DNA from 3 places in the Dechloromonas sp. TW-R-39-2 genome. Region 3 is predicted to be linked to each of the others. Evidence: riboswitches for the same ligand, from Rfam matches in the RefSeq annotation. Region 3 holds a riboswitch; each other region holds the start of a gene.

Region 1 (5,724 bases), 1.3 Mb from region 3:
CGTTAATCACCGACAACAAGTGCTGTGCCGCAGCATTTATCTTCTTGAGCCGGTCTACCTGGCGCTCATCACGAAGCTCTTTCTGCAACAGATGAGTCAGGCCAACGATCGCATTCATCGGCGTACGTATTTCATGGCTCATGTTGGCCAGGAACGAACTTTTCGCACGATTGGCTCTTTCTGCTTCATCCCGCGCCAAAGCCAGCGCCTGATTCGCATCGGCCAGATCCCGGGTGCGTTGCACGACCTTGCTGTCCAACGACTCGCCCCACTCCCGCAAATCCGCAGTCTGCTGGCCAATGGTGTCGAGCAAATGGTTAAATAGTTCGCCAAGACGCGCCAGTTCATCGTCACCCGGCATTGCACCGACGCGCACCTCCATCTGTCCCTGCCCGACCAGGCGCATGGTTGTTTCAAGGTGAGCAAGAGGGTGAACGATGCTGCGAACCAGGCGCCATGAAATCCAGGTAGCCAGACCGGAAGCAATCACCAAGGCCAGCAGGAAAATAGCCGTGGCTCGCCAGCGAAAATCTGAGAAAGGTGCCTCAGGAATGCCTACATACAGAATCCCGATCCGTTCACCGGCAAAATCGTGCACCGGCTCATAAGCCGTCATGGCCCACTGATCGACGACAAAAGCTCGACGAACCCAGGTCTCACCCCGCCCGAAAACAGCCTCGCTGACAACCTGGGAAGCGCGCGTACCAATTGCCCGTGCCCCGCCATCAAGCCGGACACTGGTCGCGATGCGCGTATCACCAAGAAACAGGGTTACCGCCCCATGGGCCCCCAGTTGCTTCAGCCAACCGGCCGAAACGATACCTGACAAATAATCGACAAAAGCATCATCCCGATTCAGCAACGTCCCGCCGACCACCAGACCGATCATTTGACCCGCTTCATCATGCATCGGCGCCGTGGCTACAACGAGCAGGCCACGGGTTTCGGCGCTGCGATCAGTCGGCGCAGCCATTGGCGTCGGGAGCAAATCGATTCTTGCCCGCTCCGGCAAGCTGGCAGACAAGCGAGCCAACAATGCACCAGGCAAAACTTCCAGACCAACCGTCGCCTGCGCAGGATTGCTCAGCGCCCGACGCACCACGCCGATGTCTGCGAATGGATTGGTTTCACCGTTTTTCTGGGCCGATGCAGCAATCCGTCCTTCACGATCAAGAATGGCCAGGAAATCGAAACCCACATTCTCCTGACGGGAGGCAAGGACATCGCTCAATGGCGTATCTTTTGACTCACCCCGCAAAAGACGGTTAATCCGTTTTGAATCAGCCAGGCTACGCGCCGACGCACTGGCTTCATTTTGAATGTGTTCGAGATGCGAGCGAGCCATCGACAAATCGCCAATGACTTTCTGGGTCAGCATCCGCTCGAAATATTCGTTGCCAATGACCAGAAAAATGCCGGCGACAACCGGCAAGACCAATACCGGCAACAGCGCCAGCGCCCAAAGACGCAGCTTCAGCTGACTGAAGCCAAAGCGGGCAGCCAATGATGATCCGACTTTTCCCAGCAAAACGATGCTCTCCCCTATGGCCCGAAAAGCCGCCCTAGCAAGCGCTTGGCGTCGAGCTTCATGTATCCGCAATAATGCGCCAGCGTATTGTAGTTGGCAAATATCGACCTTAGCAGTTTCCGGCCAGGCAAAAATGGAGTAAACTAATAATATCAATGCGTTGATCCATCGCCCGCAGGGCTCCCGAGCAGCTACCGCTTTACCCCTCGTTTGCAGTTCACTTTGCAGGTCTCACCATTGAATCGCCCCCTAGGCATAGCTGCGTCAGGGGAACTCAGGCCGCCCGACCATCGGGCATACGCGTCGCAAGCCAATAAAAGCAAGCAGCGACGTCGAAAGGAAACAGCATGACATCACCCGCTGAAAGCTTTGCCGATCTCGGCCTAAGCTCCACGCTACTCCAGACATTGACTGAAATCGGCTACGAAACACCGTCGCCCATTCAAGCTCAGTGCATTCCCATTCTGCTTGACGGCCATGACATCATCGGCATGGCCCAGACCGGCACCGGCAAGACCGCCGCCTTTGCGCTGCCGTTGATGGAACAGATCGACGTCAAGGTCGCCAAGCCGCAGGCCCTGATCCTGACGCCGACCCGCGAACTCGCCATCCAGGTTGCCGAAGCGCTGCAAAGCTACGCCAAGAACCTGCCCGGCTTCCATGTGCTGCCGATTTACGGCGGTCAAAGCTACACCATCCAGCTCAAGCAACTGTCGCGCGGCGCCCACGTCATCGTCGGCACGCCGGGTCGCGTCATGGACCACCTTGAGCGCAAGACGCTCAACCTGGACAACCTGAAGACCCTGGTGCTCGACGAAGCTGACGAAATGCTGCGCATGGGCTTCATCGACGACGTCGAGTGGATTCTCGAACGCACGCCGGAACAACACCAGACCGCTCTTTTCTCGGCGACCATGCCGGAACAAATTCGCCGCGTTGCCCAGAAATACCTGGTTGAACCGCGCGAAATCAAGATCAAGTCGGCCACCGCCACCGTTGCCGCCATCCGTCAGGTTTACTGGCAGGTTTCCGGCATGCACAAGCTGGACGCCCTGACCCGCATCCTCGAAGTCGAAGAAAACTTCGATGCAGCGATCATTTTCGTCCGCACCAAGACCGCCACCGTTGAACTGGCAGACAAGCTCAACGCCCGCGGTTACGCCGCTGCTGCGCTGAATGGCGACCTCAACCAGCAAATGCGCGAACGCGTCATCGAGCAGTTGAAGTCCGGCGCACTGGACATCGTCATCGCCACCGACGTGGCCGCCCGCGGCATCGACGTGCCGCGCGTCAGCCACGTTGTGAACTATGACATTCCGTACGACACCGAAGCCTACGTGCACCGTATCGGCCGTACCGGCCGCGCCGGTCGTACCGGCAACGCCATCCTCTTCGTCGCGCCGCGTGAAATTCGCATGCTGCGCACCATCGAGCGTGCCACCCGCCAGCCGATCGCCCCACTGACCCTGCCCAGCCGTGCCGACGTGACCAACAAGCGCGTCACCGACTTCAAGGCCAAGGTCGCCGAAGTGCTCAATGCTGAAGGCCTCGATTTCTTTGCCAACATCGTTTCGCAAATTGCCGAAGAACAAAATGTCAGCGCCGAAGAAGTTGCCGCCGCACTGGCCATGATGGCCCAGGAAGGCAAGCCACTGCAGATCGCCGGCGAAGACCCGCGTCCAGCCCCGGCTGCCGCCTACGACAACCGCGACAGCCGTGCCCGTCCGGGCAGCTTTGGCGAGCGTGATCGCAAGCCGCGCTTTGAGGGCAGCGACAAACCGCGTTTCGAAGATCGTGGCGAACGGCCCCGTTTCGAAGGCGGAGAGAAGCCACGCCGTGCCGCACCGGCAGGCGACGTTGTCCGTTACCGGATCGATGTGGGCCGGGAGCATGGCGTTCAGGTCAAGGATATCGTTGGCGCCATCGCCAATGAAGCCGGGATTGAAAGCCGCTTCATCGGTCGCATCGCGCTCTACGAAGAATCAAGCACGGTCGAACTGCCTGCTGGCATGCCTGGCGAAGCTGCCAACGCCCTGAAACGCACCCGCGTTCGTGGCGTCCCGATCAACCTGCGTCCGGACGAAGGACGCCAGGATGGCGGCGGCGAACGCAAGTTCGATGGTGATCGCAGCAAATTCAAGAAAAAGCCGGGCGCCTACTAAGCACGCCCCGCTTGAATTCAAAAGCCACGGCTCAAACCGTGGCTTTTTTATTGCCTGTAAATCGCCCGCCAACAGCAGAGCGGCAAAATTGCGCTATGCAATTGCAATCAGATCAGCCTATACTCGCGCCGTTTTAGGTGCCTTGCTCCACAGTCGTGGGGCGGGTGAAACGGGAAGCCGGTGACGTTCGAGCCAACAGCTCAACCATTCCGGCGCAGCCCCCGCTGCTGTAAGCCTGACGAATTTGCCCTACGCCACTGTGTTCGCACGGGAAGGTTGGCAAACTAGATTGAAGGCGAGCCAGAAGACCGGCCTAAATCAACTGCTGTACCAATCCCCGGGGTGATGGGAAAGGTTCTGTTGATTTGCGCAGGCATTGGCCAGCGATATTTCTTCCGATCTGCATTTCTCCCCCGTATTGGTGCTGTTTGCCATTTCTCGCTGTGGGAGAGAAGAATGCACATCATGGAGGGCTTTTTGCCTTTCGAGCACGCCATTGGCTGGAGCCTGGCGTCCGCACCCTTTATCGGCTGGGGCCTGCTGGCGCTCGGCAAGCGCATTCGCGACAAGCCCGAACAGCGCATGCTGATTGGGGTGGCCGCAGCCTTCGCCTTCGTGCTGTCGGCTCTTAAACTCCCCTCGCTTTCAGGCAGCAGCTCGCACCCGACAGGTACGGGACTGGGCGCGCTGCTTTTCGGCCCCGTCGCGATGGCACCGATTGGTACGGTTGTCCTGCTTTTTCAGGCATTGCTGCTGGCCCATGGCGGCTTGACGACACTCGGTGCCAATGTCTTCTCGATGGCAATCGTTGGCCCCTTGGTGGCCAGCATGACCTTTCGGATGATGCGCTGGCTGCATTGCTCATTCTCGGTCAGCGTATTTTGTGCTGCCGCCCTGGCCGATTTATTCACGTATCTGACCACTTCCGTCCAGCTGGCACTGGCATTCCCTGATTCGGTCAGCGGCTTTAGCGGCGCACTGGTCAAGTTTTCGAGCATCTTTGCCATCACCCAGATACCGCTGGCGATCAGCGAAGGGCTGCTCAGCATCGTGATTTTCAACGCCCTGGCACGCTTCAATCCGCAAGAGTTGCGTGACATGGCTGTTTTACCCGCAAAGCGGAGCGGCGCATGAAACGACATCGGAATGCACTGCTTTTGCTGATCGTTGTCTTGCTCGCAGCCTTGCCGCTCTGGCTGGTCAAAGCACCGGTGCCGACCGATGCAAGCCCGCCATCAGACATTTTCACGGGAACGGATGACAAGGCCAGAGCCTTGATCAGCCAGATATCGCCAGATTACAAGCCCTGGTTTACGCCGCTGCTGCAACCGGCCAGCAGCGAAATCGCATCACTGCTGTTTGCTTTGCAGGCAGCACTGGGTGCCGGCTTTATCGGCTACTACCTGGGCGTCTCGCTCAATCGCGAAAAGCAGCAGCGAATCAATCAGCAAAAATCAGGGAAGCAATCCGATGCTGATTGACCAAATGGCAGCGAACAATCGCTGGCGTCACATCTCACCGGCTGCAAAAAGCATTTTTTCGATTGGCGGCCTGATTGCGGTTTTTGCCGTTCGGCAGCCGTTGACCGCAGCAGGCATCACCCTGCTCCTGATCGCCACCAGCCTGCTCGGTCCCGGCATTGGCTGGCGCTCGTATGTCCGGGTGGCCGTCCCGGCTGCGCTGTTCCTGCTCCCCGGTTGCCTGTCGCTGGCGTTCTCGCTCGAAACGAACCCCGCCAGCAGCCTGCCCCACATCGTCCTGATACCTGAATCCAGCGGGCCAATCGTCGCGCTCGGCAATCGTTCGCTGGGGGCATTGGCCGCGCTGCTGTTCCTTATTTCCAGCACGCCACTCAACGATTTGCTGGGTCTGCTGCAACGCCTCAAGGCTCCGCCCCTGCTGCTCGACATCATGCTGCTCTGCCACCGCATGCTGTTCGTTTTTTCCGACGCATGCCAGAGCACGCACACAGCCCAGGCCGCGCGCCTCGGTTATGCCACCCCGGGAACCTCGCTGCGCTCGCTTGGCGAACTG
Region 2 (5,724 bases), 1.0 Mb from region 3:
CATGTTGTAGACATAGACAAAGCCGGTAGTCGAGCTGATGACGAAAGCCTTGCCCGCGGCAAAGTTGACGCCGGTCATGTCCGGTCCCGCCGGCAGGGTGGCGGCCACTTCGTTTCTCTGGAGATCGATGATCGATATGGTCTCATCGCCGTTATTGACGGTAATGGCGTACTTGCCGTCATGCCCCATGTAAATACGCCACGGGTTTTGACCGACGCGGATGACTTTGACCACCTTGTCTTCACGCGTGTCGATCACGCCTACCACGCCCAGGTCGCCATCGGCGGCATAGATGTAGCGATTGTCGAGACTCATGGCGGGCATGGAGATGCCCTTGATCTCCTTCAGGTACTTGCCCGGATCGAGGCGCGAAATGCCGGGTACGTTGGCAATCTGGATTTTCTTGAGCAACTGGTGGCGTGTGACGTCAATGACGCCAACCCAGTGCGCCCCGTAGTTGCCGACGTAGGCCTTGGAGCCGTCGTGCGTGAAGGTAATGTTGAGCGGCTCGGCCAGCCCTTCAATGGTTTTGATCACGCTGAGCGACGCCATGTCGATCACGGTAATCGAATCGCCCTCCGGATTTCCCTGGTAGTAATAGCGGCCATCCGGGGAGAACGAGAAGTGCTCGGGAGAGATTCCCACCGGAATCTTTTTGACCAGTTCCAGCGTACGGGCATCGATGACGTAGGCGGTGTTGGCGCGGGTACCGCCGGTGACAACGTAGCGGCCGTCAGGCGACATCATCGCCATGTGCGGGTTAACGTTGTTGCCGAGGAAGGTTCGGCCCAGGATTTTGCGGCTCTTGAGATCCATGAATGCAATATCGTTGGAGTCGCGATCGACAATCATCATGGCCGATGCTGGGTCGCTGATAATCACTTTTGAAGAGGATGAAGGGGCCGGCATCGACATGCCGGGCGTGTGTTTCATCTGTGCCATTGATGATGAAACTGTCATCAGGCTGGCAGCAGCCAGGAGCACACCCATAACCTGATTTAGCTTTGATTTCGACATTTTTTGTTCTCCTTGCATTTCCGTTAGAAGCTGACCTTCATGCGAACACCCGGAATCAGATAGCTTTCCTTCGTCTTCGATTCCATGACGTACTGCAGCAGGAATGAGAGGGAGAGGTGATCTGCCAGACGAAGGTTGTAGAACCCTTCGGCCAGTTTTTCCGTGTTGCCGTTGTACAGGTCGGTTTGTGCGTAGCCGACGCCCCACATGTCGAGCGGATTGAAGGTGTAGGGGGCCTGGAAGGCCAGGCCGCCGCTGTAGAACTTCATCGTTCCGCCAACACTGCCGACATAGCCGCTGCCGTAACGCCCGAACAAGGTCACAGCCGAGGTCAGCTTCTGGTCGAAGCTGACGCCGGCACCGGTCTTGTTGCTGCCGGTGCTGTTGTCTTGCCGTCCCCAGAGTCGATAACGGCCTTCAGGCAAGGAAAGCGGCCGAGCGATATATTCCACCTCCGCCAGCGAGTAAAGCGAGGTGGATAGACTGGTCGCTTCAGTGCTGCTTTGCTGCATACCCAGCTTGAAATTGATGTTGCTCTTCGGGTCGTAGATTGCGGCGAAGCCAAGGCCGTTCGTTGTCAAACCGAGGACCGGGTTATTGACCAGCGCGTCGCTGATGAAGCGCTCCGTTTCATCGTTGGCCACGACGTTACGATCGAAATAGTTGGTCAGATCAAGACGACCGACACTCAACCCCAATTTTTGATTGAGCAATTCGGTTCTGATCCACGCTTCACGTAGATTTAGCTGGTTGTTGCTGAGGCGAGCCGCTTGGCTGTTGAGCAAATTGATGGCCGAAATTTCCTGGTCAGGAGCGGAGCCGCCGATGCCGACGACGTCGGCAAAGAACTCGGTATTCAGTGCGGCCGATTTTGCCCGGAAGGTCACATCGGCCGCTGATAGTCCATAGGTATGACGATTGGCCCGTGATGACGGTCCTCCTGTCTGCAAGGCCATTTGTGCTGTGGTGACATTGCTGACGCCCAGTTCGATGCTGCCTTTCTTTTCGGCCGCCAGTGCCTCTTCGATTTCCTCGCGTATGGTTTGCCGCCGATAGACGCGCTCCCTTTGATAGGTCAGCGTCGGGGTTGCGCCCGCGACGGGGTGATCGTATTGATTGCCATCGGCATCGACGTAGACCTGAATCTGCTTTACTGCCGTTTTGGGTTCGGAGAGAACGGTGGTGGTTTCTACCGTGGCCAGTCGTGCTTCCATTTCATTCAGACGTGCTACGACCACTTTATTGCCGGCGACGGGTTCAGTCGGCTGAGTGTTTTTGCTCGGTTGGCCTTGTTGAGACAATATGAGTTGCTGCATCTCGCCGAGTTGTTTTTCGAGCGTTTCGATGCGTTGAAGCAGTGCTTTGCGCCCAGAGCCGGTTTTGCCGGACGTTGGTTGGGTTGTTATTTCTGCGGCGTAGGAGTGCAGTGCTGAAAGCAACGCAGCCGCAATGACGGTGCGTTTGAGGTGGTGATGCATGATGGCCCCTTGTTCCGGCGAGCGTCCCCGCAGCCGGTCATCGACGAAGGTGGAGACGGAACGGGGAAAAGCAGGGGCAATAGGAATCGCGCCGGCCGTTGCATCCCCGCAACGCTTCCGCTGATTGTCCGTGGCCGGTCTCCGGGCTCAGGAGTTTTGAACCATCGCCTTCCCAGGATAGAACCCAGTGGCCTTGAGATGATTCCGCACTTCCCTACCGTTGCGGGGGCAGCACAGGCATTTGACCTGTTTCCCGTTTCACCCGCTGCCAAAAAGGCAAGCAGGCACCGCGAACAATTTTCGATTGTATCAGCTAGGCAAAGCTTAAGCTAAATCCAGCAAAGCGACTATATATGCCATTGCTGCATTGGGGCAGGCTTCACCCAGAAGTCAACAACACACCAATTTCGATTTCATCGCTCCCCGATATTGCGAATGCCTCCCCGTCATGCATCCGCGCAATCGCGCTAACGATGGCGAGGCCCAGTCCGTGATTTTGGTGGCCGTGGCTACGTGACGTGTCTACGCGGTAAAAACGATTGAAGATATGAGGCAGGCTTTCATCAGGAATCGGTTTGCCTCGGTTGATCACCGAGAGTTTAAGTCGTCCATCTGTTTTCGGCGTTATCCGGATCACGATTGCACTCCCGTGATCGGCATATCGAGCTGCATTATTCAGTAAATTGGACAGTACGCGCCGTAGCAGTGCAGCATCGAACAGGCCGGAAGCGTCACCTTCAATCGACAACTGAAGGTCGGACTCAATCAGCACGGCTTCATAGTAGTCAGCCACCTCAGTGCAGAGTTGGGCGAGGCTTTGAATGGGTTTCCGCCGGGCTTTTGCACCCCGGTCGGCTTGCGACAGGAACAGCATGTCATTCACTATGCCCGACAGCCTGTGCATTTCTTCGAGATTCGCACCGATGCAATCACGCAGATTTTCATCCTTGTCGTTGCTACGCAAAGCCAATTCACTGCTAGCGATGATACTCGCCAACGGCGTTCTCAATTCGTGCGCTACATCGGCATTGAATCCTTCGAGCTGCTGGTAGGCTTTTTCCAGTCGGTTTAGCAAATCGTTGAACTGATCGACAAGCACTTGTAGCTCGGCGGGAATCCCCTCAGTTTCCAACCGTTTGTCGAGGGAAAGTATTGCGAGACAGCGCGTTTGCTCAGCCAGTGTCCGAATGGGGGCCAGTCCAAAATAAACGAGCAGGTAACCGCCCACGGTGATCGCAGCACTGCCGATCAATGCAGCCCCCCAGAGAATGGCTGCGAGGCGATCCAGAATAGCCTCGTCCGGCGCGGTGTCGAGCGCCAGTTCGGCAACGGCAAAATTTGTCCTCGGAGCTCCGTCGGGAAGTGCAAGCGAGTGAAAGCGCGCTTTTAACGGCCACGCACTTGGCGTCGAAATGAAACGAGCCTCACCCAATCTATCGAGCAACTTGAGATGCAAGTCCCGATTGATCTTCAGAAGATCTTCCAGGTCATGTTCCAGTGTTTCCGGTTGCAGGTGTGCCGGCGTTTCTTCAAACAGGTGCTGAATTGCCGTACTGAGCTTTTCAAGGCGTAGATCCTGTTGTGACTCAAGATTGATTTTGACCGAGAAAAATACTCCGAGACACAAACATCCAAGGACACCCAAACTTAGTGAGGCGAGCCAGCGTACAAGGCGACCACTCAGCGTCGGGTTAATCTGTTTGCCAAGTTTCATTCGCGCATTTCGAGGACATAACCCATGCCTCGTACGGTGTGCAGTAGTTGGAGCTCGAAGGGTGTATCCATTTTGGCGCGAAGTCGCTTGATCGAAACTTCGACTACATTGGTGTTGCTGTCGAAATTCATATCCCAAACCTGCTCGGCAATCTCGGTACGCGATAGCACCTCGCCTTGTTTCCTCAGAAACAGAGAAAGCAGCAAGAACTCCTTGGCACTCAGGTCGATACGCTGACCATTCCTGGAGACCTTACGGCGAGCCAGATCCATTTCAAGATCGTGCAATGCCAGACGGTTCGACGTGCTTTCCGGTTGATGCTGCGCCGAGCGGCGCAGCAGTCCCTGGATTCGAGCGATCAGCTCCGAAAAGGCAAACGGCTTGACCAGATAGTCGTCGGCGCCCGTCTGCAAACCGTTGACCCGGTCTTCCACTTTACCCAGCGCGGTCAACATCAAGACCGGCGTTTGTTTTTTGGTACGCAAGGCAGCCAGCAAGGCAAGTCCGTCCATGCCGGGCAGCATGGAGTCGAGGATGATGGCCGCGTAATCGAACTCCAGACTCATGTGGAGCCCGGTTACACCGTCATGGGCAAGGTCAACGACAAAGCCTGCAGAACCCAATCCCTTTTGCAGGTATTGGGCAAGCTTTTGCTCATCTTCGACAACCAGTAGCTTCATCTCGTCCCGAATCGAAAGATGTCAATTTTGTAAACTTCCTGTTGGCGTTCTGTCAGTGCTGATTTTTTATAGTTCATCCATGCCGTTCAGTTGTTCGGCATTCCACAAAACCGATGAACCGAAAGATCAATGAAGGAGTTCCATCATGAACGTCAAACAAGCCCTTTCCATCCCCGTTCTTTGTGCCGGTTTGGCACTGTCAGGCCAGGTGTTGGCCGAATCAGTCATGCATAACCCATCGGAGGGTGCGACAAAATTCTACCCGGCGCACGGTTCGGGCAGCAAATCCGCCCAGCAAGTGCAACAGGAACTCGATGACTTCAAACGCAACCCAGTAAGTGCGGACGGCCAGTATCGCTATGTTGGCGGCGATCAGGGCTGGGTGCTGATTCCGCACGAATATGCCTATCGCGATGGGAAATGGCAACACGTCGACAAACTCCAGCACAACACCCCCGCGCCTTCCATGCAAATGACGCCGGAAGAAAAGAAGCAACGCGAGGCGTTGTACCTGGGCGGTTAATTCCGCCCCGAGGACTGATGTGTTGCCCATCGGACGATGACCAGGAAAACCCTGGTCATCCGCACCCCGCCTTTCCCTACGTTACCTCCGCAGACTTGTTGTTTGAACACACTTTTGTTCTGTTACCATTCATCCCATGCGTCGCTGGCTATCCATTTTCCTGTTGATTGTTTTGCCGCTCCAGATTTCCTGGGCGGTGGCAGCGACCTATTGCCAGCACGAAACGGGATCGGCGAAGCACTTCGGTCACCACGACCACAAGCATCAGACAGACGACAGCGAGAAGCTTGCCAAAGGTTCTATTTCTGATGT
Region 3 (5,724 bases):
GCATCGCCCAGACGGTCGGTGCCTTTGCCGTCGAATTCGCCTCGAATTACCAGGATGCGATCTACCGCATCCGCAACAACGTACCGGACATCATCCTCTGCGACTACATCCTCGGCGAAGGACGCTCCGGCCAGCAATTGCTCGAAGAATTGCGCCGCTTCAACCTGTTGCCGGACGAAACCATTTTCATGATGGTGACCGGCGAACAATCCTACGAGCAGGTGGTTTCTGCGGTTGAACTGGTTCCCGACGACTACATCATCAAACCTTTTTCGCCCGACAAACTGCTCTTGCGGCTCAATCGAATTGTTCAGAAAAAGGATTTTTTCGCCGCGTATTACCGGGAAAAACGCCAGCAGGAATACCAAAAAGCACTGGCTATCCTGGCTGCGCAGCGCGATAGCGAAGCTGGCCGCCCCTACCGTTTCGAAATTCTTCGCCAGCAAGCCGAAGTGCTGCTCGCCACCGGTGATTCAAGCTCGGCCGAAACGGCTTATCGCCGTATTCTGGAAAATTACGATTTCCCCTGGGCCAGAGCTGGCGTGGCGCGCTCGCTGCACCAACAGAATCGGCTGACCGAAGCGCGCGAGGAAATTGATCGCGTCGTCGCCGGTACACCGCATTTTTTCGATGCCTCGGACATCAAGGCCAGCATCTGCATGGCCCAGGGCGAACACGAGGAAGCCCAGAAGGTGCTCGATGAGGTGGCCAAAAAAACCCCGCGCAACTATGTCCGCAAGCGCCTGCTGGCCGAGGCGGCAACGCTCAACGGCGACAGCGAGGCGGCTCGGGCGGCGATGGCCGATGTCATCGCCAACGACACCATGCCCGGCGCCGTTTCAGCCGACGACCAACTGACCCTGGCGCGCAGCTATGTCGATGCCGGCGACCTGATCACCGCCGAGAAAGTGCTGGTTGGCATTCGCGAATCGGAATTGCAGAACCTGAGCCTCAACGAACAGGGCAGCTATGCTTCACTGCTCGCGCTGGCTTCGCCGGATCGCGGCAAGAAGCGTTTTGCCGGTCTGCGCCCGGCTTTGCTCGCCACCGAACTCACCGCCACGGTACGACTCGATGTGATGCGTGCGGCGCTCTCGGTCGGCGATCGAGAACTGGCCGACCGCCATACCGAAGAGCTGATGAGCAGCCCGGATGCCAAGAAGGTGTTCGGCAGCATCCGCAAACATTACGCACTGCACGGCCGGGAAATGGATTTCCGCGAGATCCAGCGCCAGGTCGCGCTCAAGCGGATTCACCACGAAGAGCCCAAGCCGGCCGGCTGAGGCAAAGCCCGGCCATCGCGCCTTACAGCGGCAGGAAAGTCGCCATTTTTTCCCAGTCGAGCGCGGTTTCGACCGAATCGGCCAGTCGGTCGAGGTCGGCTTCACGCCGGGCGGCAAAATCGACCTGCCCACTTTCCTGCAAGCCGGCCCAGGCGAGTAGCGCGGTCAACGCCTCGGGATGATCGAAAACGCCATGACAATAAGTGGCAAAGACCTGGTTGTCGGCTGAAACCGCCCCGTCCGTCCGGCCATCGGCCAGTTGTACCGCTGCCTGCCCCAGACCATCGCCGCGTGTCACACCCAGGTGAATTTCGTAACCGGTCATCGCCGGATTGCCCGGCAAGGCAAGATGGCCGCTGACATTGCGCAACTGTTTCTCGGTTTCCAGCGTCGTTTCCAGATCGAGCGCCGCCAGCCCCGGTGTGCTGCCCGGCTGGCCTTCCAGACCCAGCGGATCGTGAATCATCCGCCCGAGCATCTGGTAGCCGCCGCACAGGCCGACGACCTTGCCACCGTAACGCAGATGTTTCTGGATCGCCGTCGCCCAGCCTTGCTGGCGCAGCCAATCGATGTCGGCCCGCACGGCCTTGGAGCCGGGCAGGACGATCAGGTCGGCGGCCGGCGGCGTTTCGCCTGGGCCGATCCATTGGAAATCGACCTCCGGATGCAGGCGCAGCGGATCGAGATCGTTGTGATTGGAAACGCGCGGATAAGCCGGGGCGACCACTTTCAATCGGGCCGTTTTTTTACCGTCGACCGCAGCGGTGGCAATCGCATCTTCAGCATCGAGCATCAGGCCGTGCAGGTAGGGCAGCACGCCGAGCACCGGCTTGCCGGTGCGTTCTTCGAGCCAGGTCAGGCCGGATTCAAGCAACGAAATATCGCCGCGAAAACGGTTGATCACGAAACCCTTGACCCGGTTCTGCTCGGACGGCGAAAGCAATTCGAGCGTACCGACCAGATGCGCGAAAACGCCGCCCCGGTCAATGTCGGCAACGATGATCACCGGACAATCGACCGCCTCGGCAAAGCCCATGTTGGCAATGTCGCGCGCCCGCAGGTTGATTTCGGCCGGCGATCCGGCCCCTTCGACCATCACTGCGTCGTATTGCGCGGTCAACCGCCCCCAGGAGGCCAAAACGGCCTGCATCGCCCGTGGCTTGTATTCCTGGTAGTCGCGCGCATTGAGGTCCATCGCCACTTTGCCGTGGATGATGACCTGCGACTTCTTGTCGGTCGTCGGCTTGAGCAGCACCGGGTTGAAATCGGTATGCGGCAACAGGCCACAGGCCAGTGCCTGCAGCGCCTGGGCCCGGCCGATTTCACCACCGTCGACGGTGACCGCCGAATTGAGCGCCATGTTCTGCGGCTTGAACGGCGCGACATTGATCCCGCGGCGCTTGAGAATCCGGCACAAAGCCGCGACCAGCGTGGATTTACCGGCATCCGACGTGGTCCCCTGGACCATCAGTGAAAAGCAGGACATAGCGACCAAATGTGAAAAAAGTCCGTAATTATGGCACCATCGGCCCCGCCCATTTGTTTGGGCAAGTGTCTCCGGGTGTCGTTCAGCCAACGCTGGACGGAGAATCGGGAAGGCGGTGCAAATCCGCCACGTGCCCAACGCTGTAAGGATGACGGGCGATGCATCAGGCCACTGGACGGGAATACCGGCCGGGAAGGCGCATCGCCAGGCTGAATCCAAGTCAGAAGACCGGCCGGGAGACGAATTGCAGGCTGTCAGGCCCGGCAGCTGTTTCATTTCCAGAAGGGGAATCCATGGAAAACCAAGCCACACCGATGGCACCCGCCTTTTCCGACGCCGATCGGGCCGCAGTCTATCAAGCCATTTTCAACCGCCGTGACGTGCGCGGCCAGTTCCTGCCGACGCCGGTGCCGGACGATGTGCTCAGCCGCGTGCTGATGGCAGCGCACCACGCACCCTCGGTCGGTTTCATGCAACCGTGGAACTTTCTGCTCGTGCGCTCCGACGAGGTCAAGCAACGCGTGCATGGCATCTTCGACCAAGCCAACCAGGAAGCGGCCCAGATGTTCCCGGATGGCAAGCGCGAGATCTACAGCAAGCTCAAGCTGCAGGGCATTCTCGAAGCGCCGATCAGCCTGTGCATTACTTGCGACCGAACGCGTACCGGCCCGGTTGTCATCGGCCGCACGCACATTCCGACGATGGACCTCTACAGCAGCGTCTGCGCCGTCCAGAATCTCTGGCTGGCGGCCCGCGCCGAGGGCCTGGGCGTCGGCTGGGTGAGCATTTTCAATGAAACCGAACTGCAGGACGCGCTCGGCATTCCGCACCATATCGTGCCGATTGCCTACCTGTGCATTGGTTATGTCAGCCATTTCCACGACAAACCCGAACTTGAAAAAGCCGGCTGGCTGCCGCGTTTGCCGATCGAGAACCTGGTTTATTTCGAGCAATGGGGTGCCACGGATTCCGGCCAGAACGAGCCGTTGACCACAGCATTGCGCGACATGCAGGCCGACATTCAGGGACCGGGCATTTTCCCGAAATGAATCTCAGCATCGACGCCTTTGCCATGCCGCTGGCTGCTCTTGCCGCCGTCCTGCTCGACCGTGTACTCGGTGAGCCACGGTGCTGGCATCCGCTGGTCGGCTTCGGCAATTTGGCGTCGATGCTGGAAAAGAAACTCAACAATCGACACATTTCCAGCGGCTTGCTCGCCTGGCTGCTGGTCGTCGGTCCCTGGGTCGGGCTGGCCTTCTGGCTGCGCCCGTACGCCCCCTTCGCCATCGATATCGCCCTGCTCTACTTCGCCCTCGGTGCGCAAAGCCTGGCCGAACACGCCGAAGCGGTCGCCCGGCCATTGCGCGAAGGCCGGCTGGACGAGGCGCGGACGCGAGTCAGCTGGATGGTTTCCCGTGAAACATCGCAACTCGATGAATCCGGTATCGCCAAAGCGGGCGTCGAATCGGTCCTTGAAAACGGCAACGATGCAATATTCGGCACGCTGTTCTGGTTCGCCCTACTCGGCGGCCCCGGCGCGCTGCTCTTCCGGCTGGCCAACACGCTCGATGCGATGTGGGGCTACCGGACCGAACGCTACAACCTGTTCGGCCGCTTTGCGGCGCGTTTCGATGATCTGCTCAACTGGCTGCCGGCCCGCCTGACGGCGCTGACCTACGCCCTGCTTGGCCGGACGTGCAACGCGCTGGCCTGCTGGAAAACCCAGGCGCCGGGCTGGGAAAGCCCGAACGCCGGGCCGGTCATGTCAGCCGGCGCCGGCAGCCTCGGCGTACTGCTCGGCGGTTCGGCGATGTATCACGGCCAGGAAGAAATCCGCCCGCCGCTCGGCACCGGGACGGCCCCTCTGGCCGCCGATCTTGGCCGGGCGATCACCCTGATCCAACGCAGCCTGTGGCTGTGGCTGGCCGTCTTTTTCATGATTGGAATCCTGCATGCTTGAGCATGGCGGACGCCTGCGCCAAGCCGCAGCCCGATACGACATCCCACTCGACAACTGGCTCGACCTGTCGACCGGGATCAACCCGAATTGTTGGCCGGTGCCTGAATTGCCGGCCGATTGCTGGCTCCGCCTGCCGGAGAACGACGATGGCCTGGAAGCGGCAGCCGCTGCCTATTACGGCAACAGCAATCTGCTGCCGGTCGCCGGCTCGCAAGCCGCCATCCAGTTGCTGCCGCACTTGCTGCCGCGCGCCGTTGTCGCCTGCATCAGCCCCCTGTACGCCGAACATCCGCACGCCTGGCAACGCGCCGGCCATCGCCTGCGTTTCCTGCAGAACGCCACATTGCCGCGCGCCCTGACCACAGCCACACCGTATGTGCTGATGTGCAATCCGAACAATCCGACCGCCGGCCGTCACCCGCGCGATGTCGCGGTCGACGCGGCCATCCAGCTCAAAAAGCGCGGCGGCTGGCTGATTGTCGATGAAGCTTTCATGGACCCGACGCCGGAAGACAGCCTGACCGCACTGGCCGGCACAGCAGAAGCGCCGAACCTGATCGTGCTGCGCTCGATCGGCAAGTTTTTCGGCTTGGCCGGGGCGCGGGTCGGCTTCGTTTTCGCCGCCCCCGACCTGCTGGCCAAGCTGGCCGAACTGATCGGCCCGTGGTCGGTCGCCGGGCCATCGCGCGTTGCCGCCCGGCTGGCCTTGTCGGACACCGCTTGGCAGGCCAACGCCCGGATCGAATTGCAAGCCGCCGCCGCCCGCCTGCATGCTTTGCTGGCACCGCTGGGCGACGTCAGCAGCACAGCCTTGTTCGCTACGCTGAACGCGGCAGAAACCGGCGAACTGCATGAGTTCCTCGCCCGGCGCGGCATTTTGACCCGCCATTTCGACCAGCAGCCACTGCTCCGCTTCGGCCTGCCAGCCAATGAAGCCGAGTGGCTGCGCCTGGCCGCCGCCCTGAACGACTGGAAAGCCGCATGAAAAACCACCT

Evidence for each region. A riboswitch is a leader RNA that binds a small molecule or an ion and turns the genes downstream of it on or off. The one in region 3 is predicted to bind cobalamin.
Region 1: it holds a riboswitch for cobalamin, as region 3 does, so the genes downstream of both, GBK02_RS13060 (energy-coupling factor ABC transporter permease) here and bluB (5,6-dimethylbenzimidazole synthase) in region 3, are expected to answer to the same signal.
Region 2: it holds a riboswitch for cobalamin, as region 3 does, so the genes downstream of both, GBK02_RS14270 (carbohydrate porin) here and bluB (5,6-dimethylbenzimidazole synthase) in region 3, are expected to answer to the same signal.

Annotation. Positions count from the first base shown of each region.
Region 1 covers NZ_CP045202.1:2,691,930-2,697,653, forward strand. The annotation lists gene GBK02_RS13050 (response regulator) at 1-1,504, opposite strand, end outside; gene GBK02_RS13055 (DEAD/DEAH box helicase) at 1,876-3,690, shown strand; cobalamin riboswitch at 3,809-4,022, shown strand; gene GBK02_RS13060 (energy-coupling factor ABC transporter permease) at 4,147-4,824, shown strand; gene GBK02_RS13065 (energy-coupling factor ABC transporter substrate-binding protein) at 4,821-5,171, shown strand; gene cbiQ (cobalt ECF transporter T component CbiQ) at 5,161-5,724, shown strand, end outside.
Region 2 covers NZ_CP045202.1:2,950,790-2,956,513, reverse strand. The annotation lists gene GBK02_RS14280 (beta-propeller fold lactonase family protein) at 1-855, opposite strand, end outside; gene GBK02_RS14275 (hypothetical protein) at 854-997, shown strand; gene GBK02_RS14270 (carbohydrate porin) at 1,041-2,495, opposite strand; cobalamin riboswitch at 2,610-2,802, opposite strand; gene GBK02_RS14265 (heavy metal sensor histidine kinase) at 2,875-4,209, opposite strand; gene GBK02_RS14260 (heavy metal response regulator transcription factor) at 4,206-4,889, opposite strand; gene GBK02_RS14255 (hypothetical protein) at 5,035-5,412, shown strand; gene czcI (cation efflux protein, CzcI family) at 5,549-5,724, shown strand, end outside.
Region 3 covers NZ_CP045202.1:494,176-499,899, reverse strand. The annotation lists gene GBK02_RS02445 (response regulator) at 1-1,283, shown strand, start outside; gene GBK02_RS02440 (cobyric acid synthase) at 1,306-2,769, opposite strand; cobalamin riboswitch at 2,826-3,021, shown strand; gene bluB (5,6-dimethylbenzimidazole synthase) at 3,063-3,818, shown strand; gene cbiB (adenosylcobinamide-phosphate synthase CbiB) at 3,815-4,729, shown strand; gene cobD (threonine-phosphate decarboxylase CobD) at 4,722-5,714, shown strand; gene GBK02_RS02420 (cobalamin-binding protein) at 5,711-5,724, shown strand, end outside.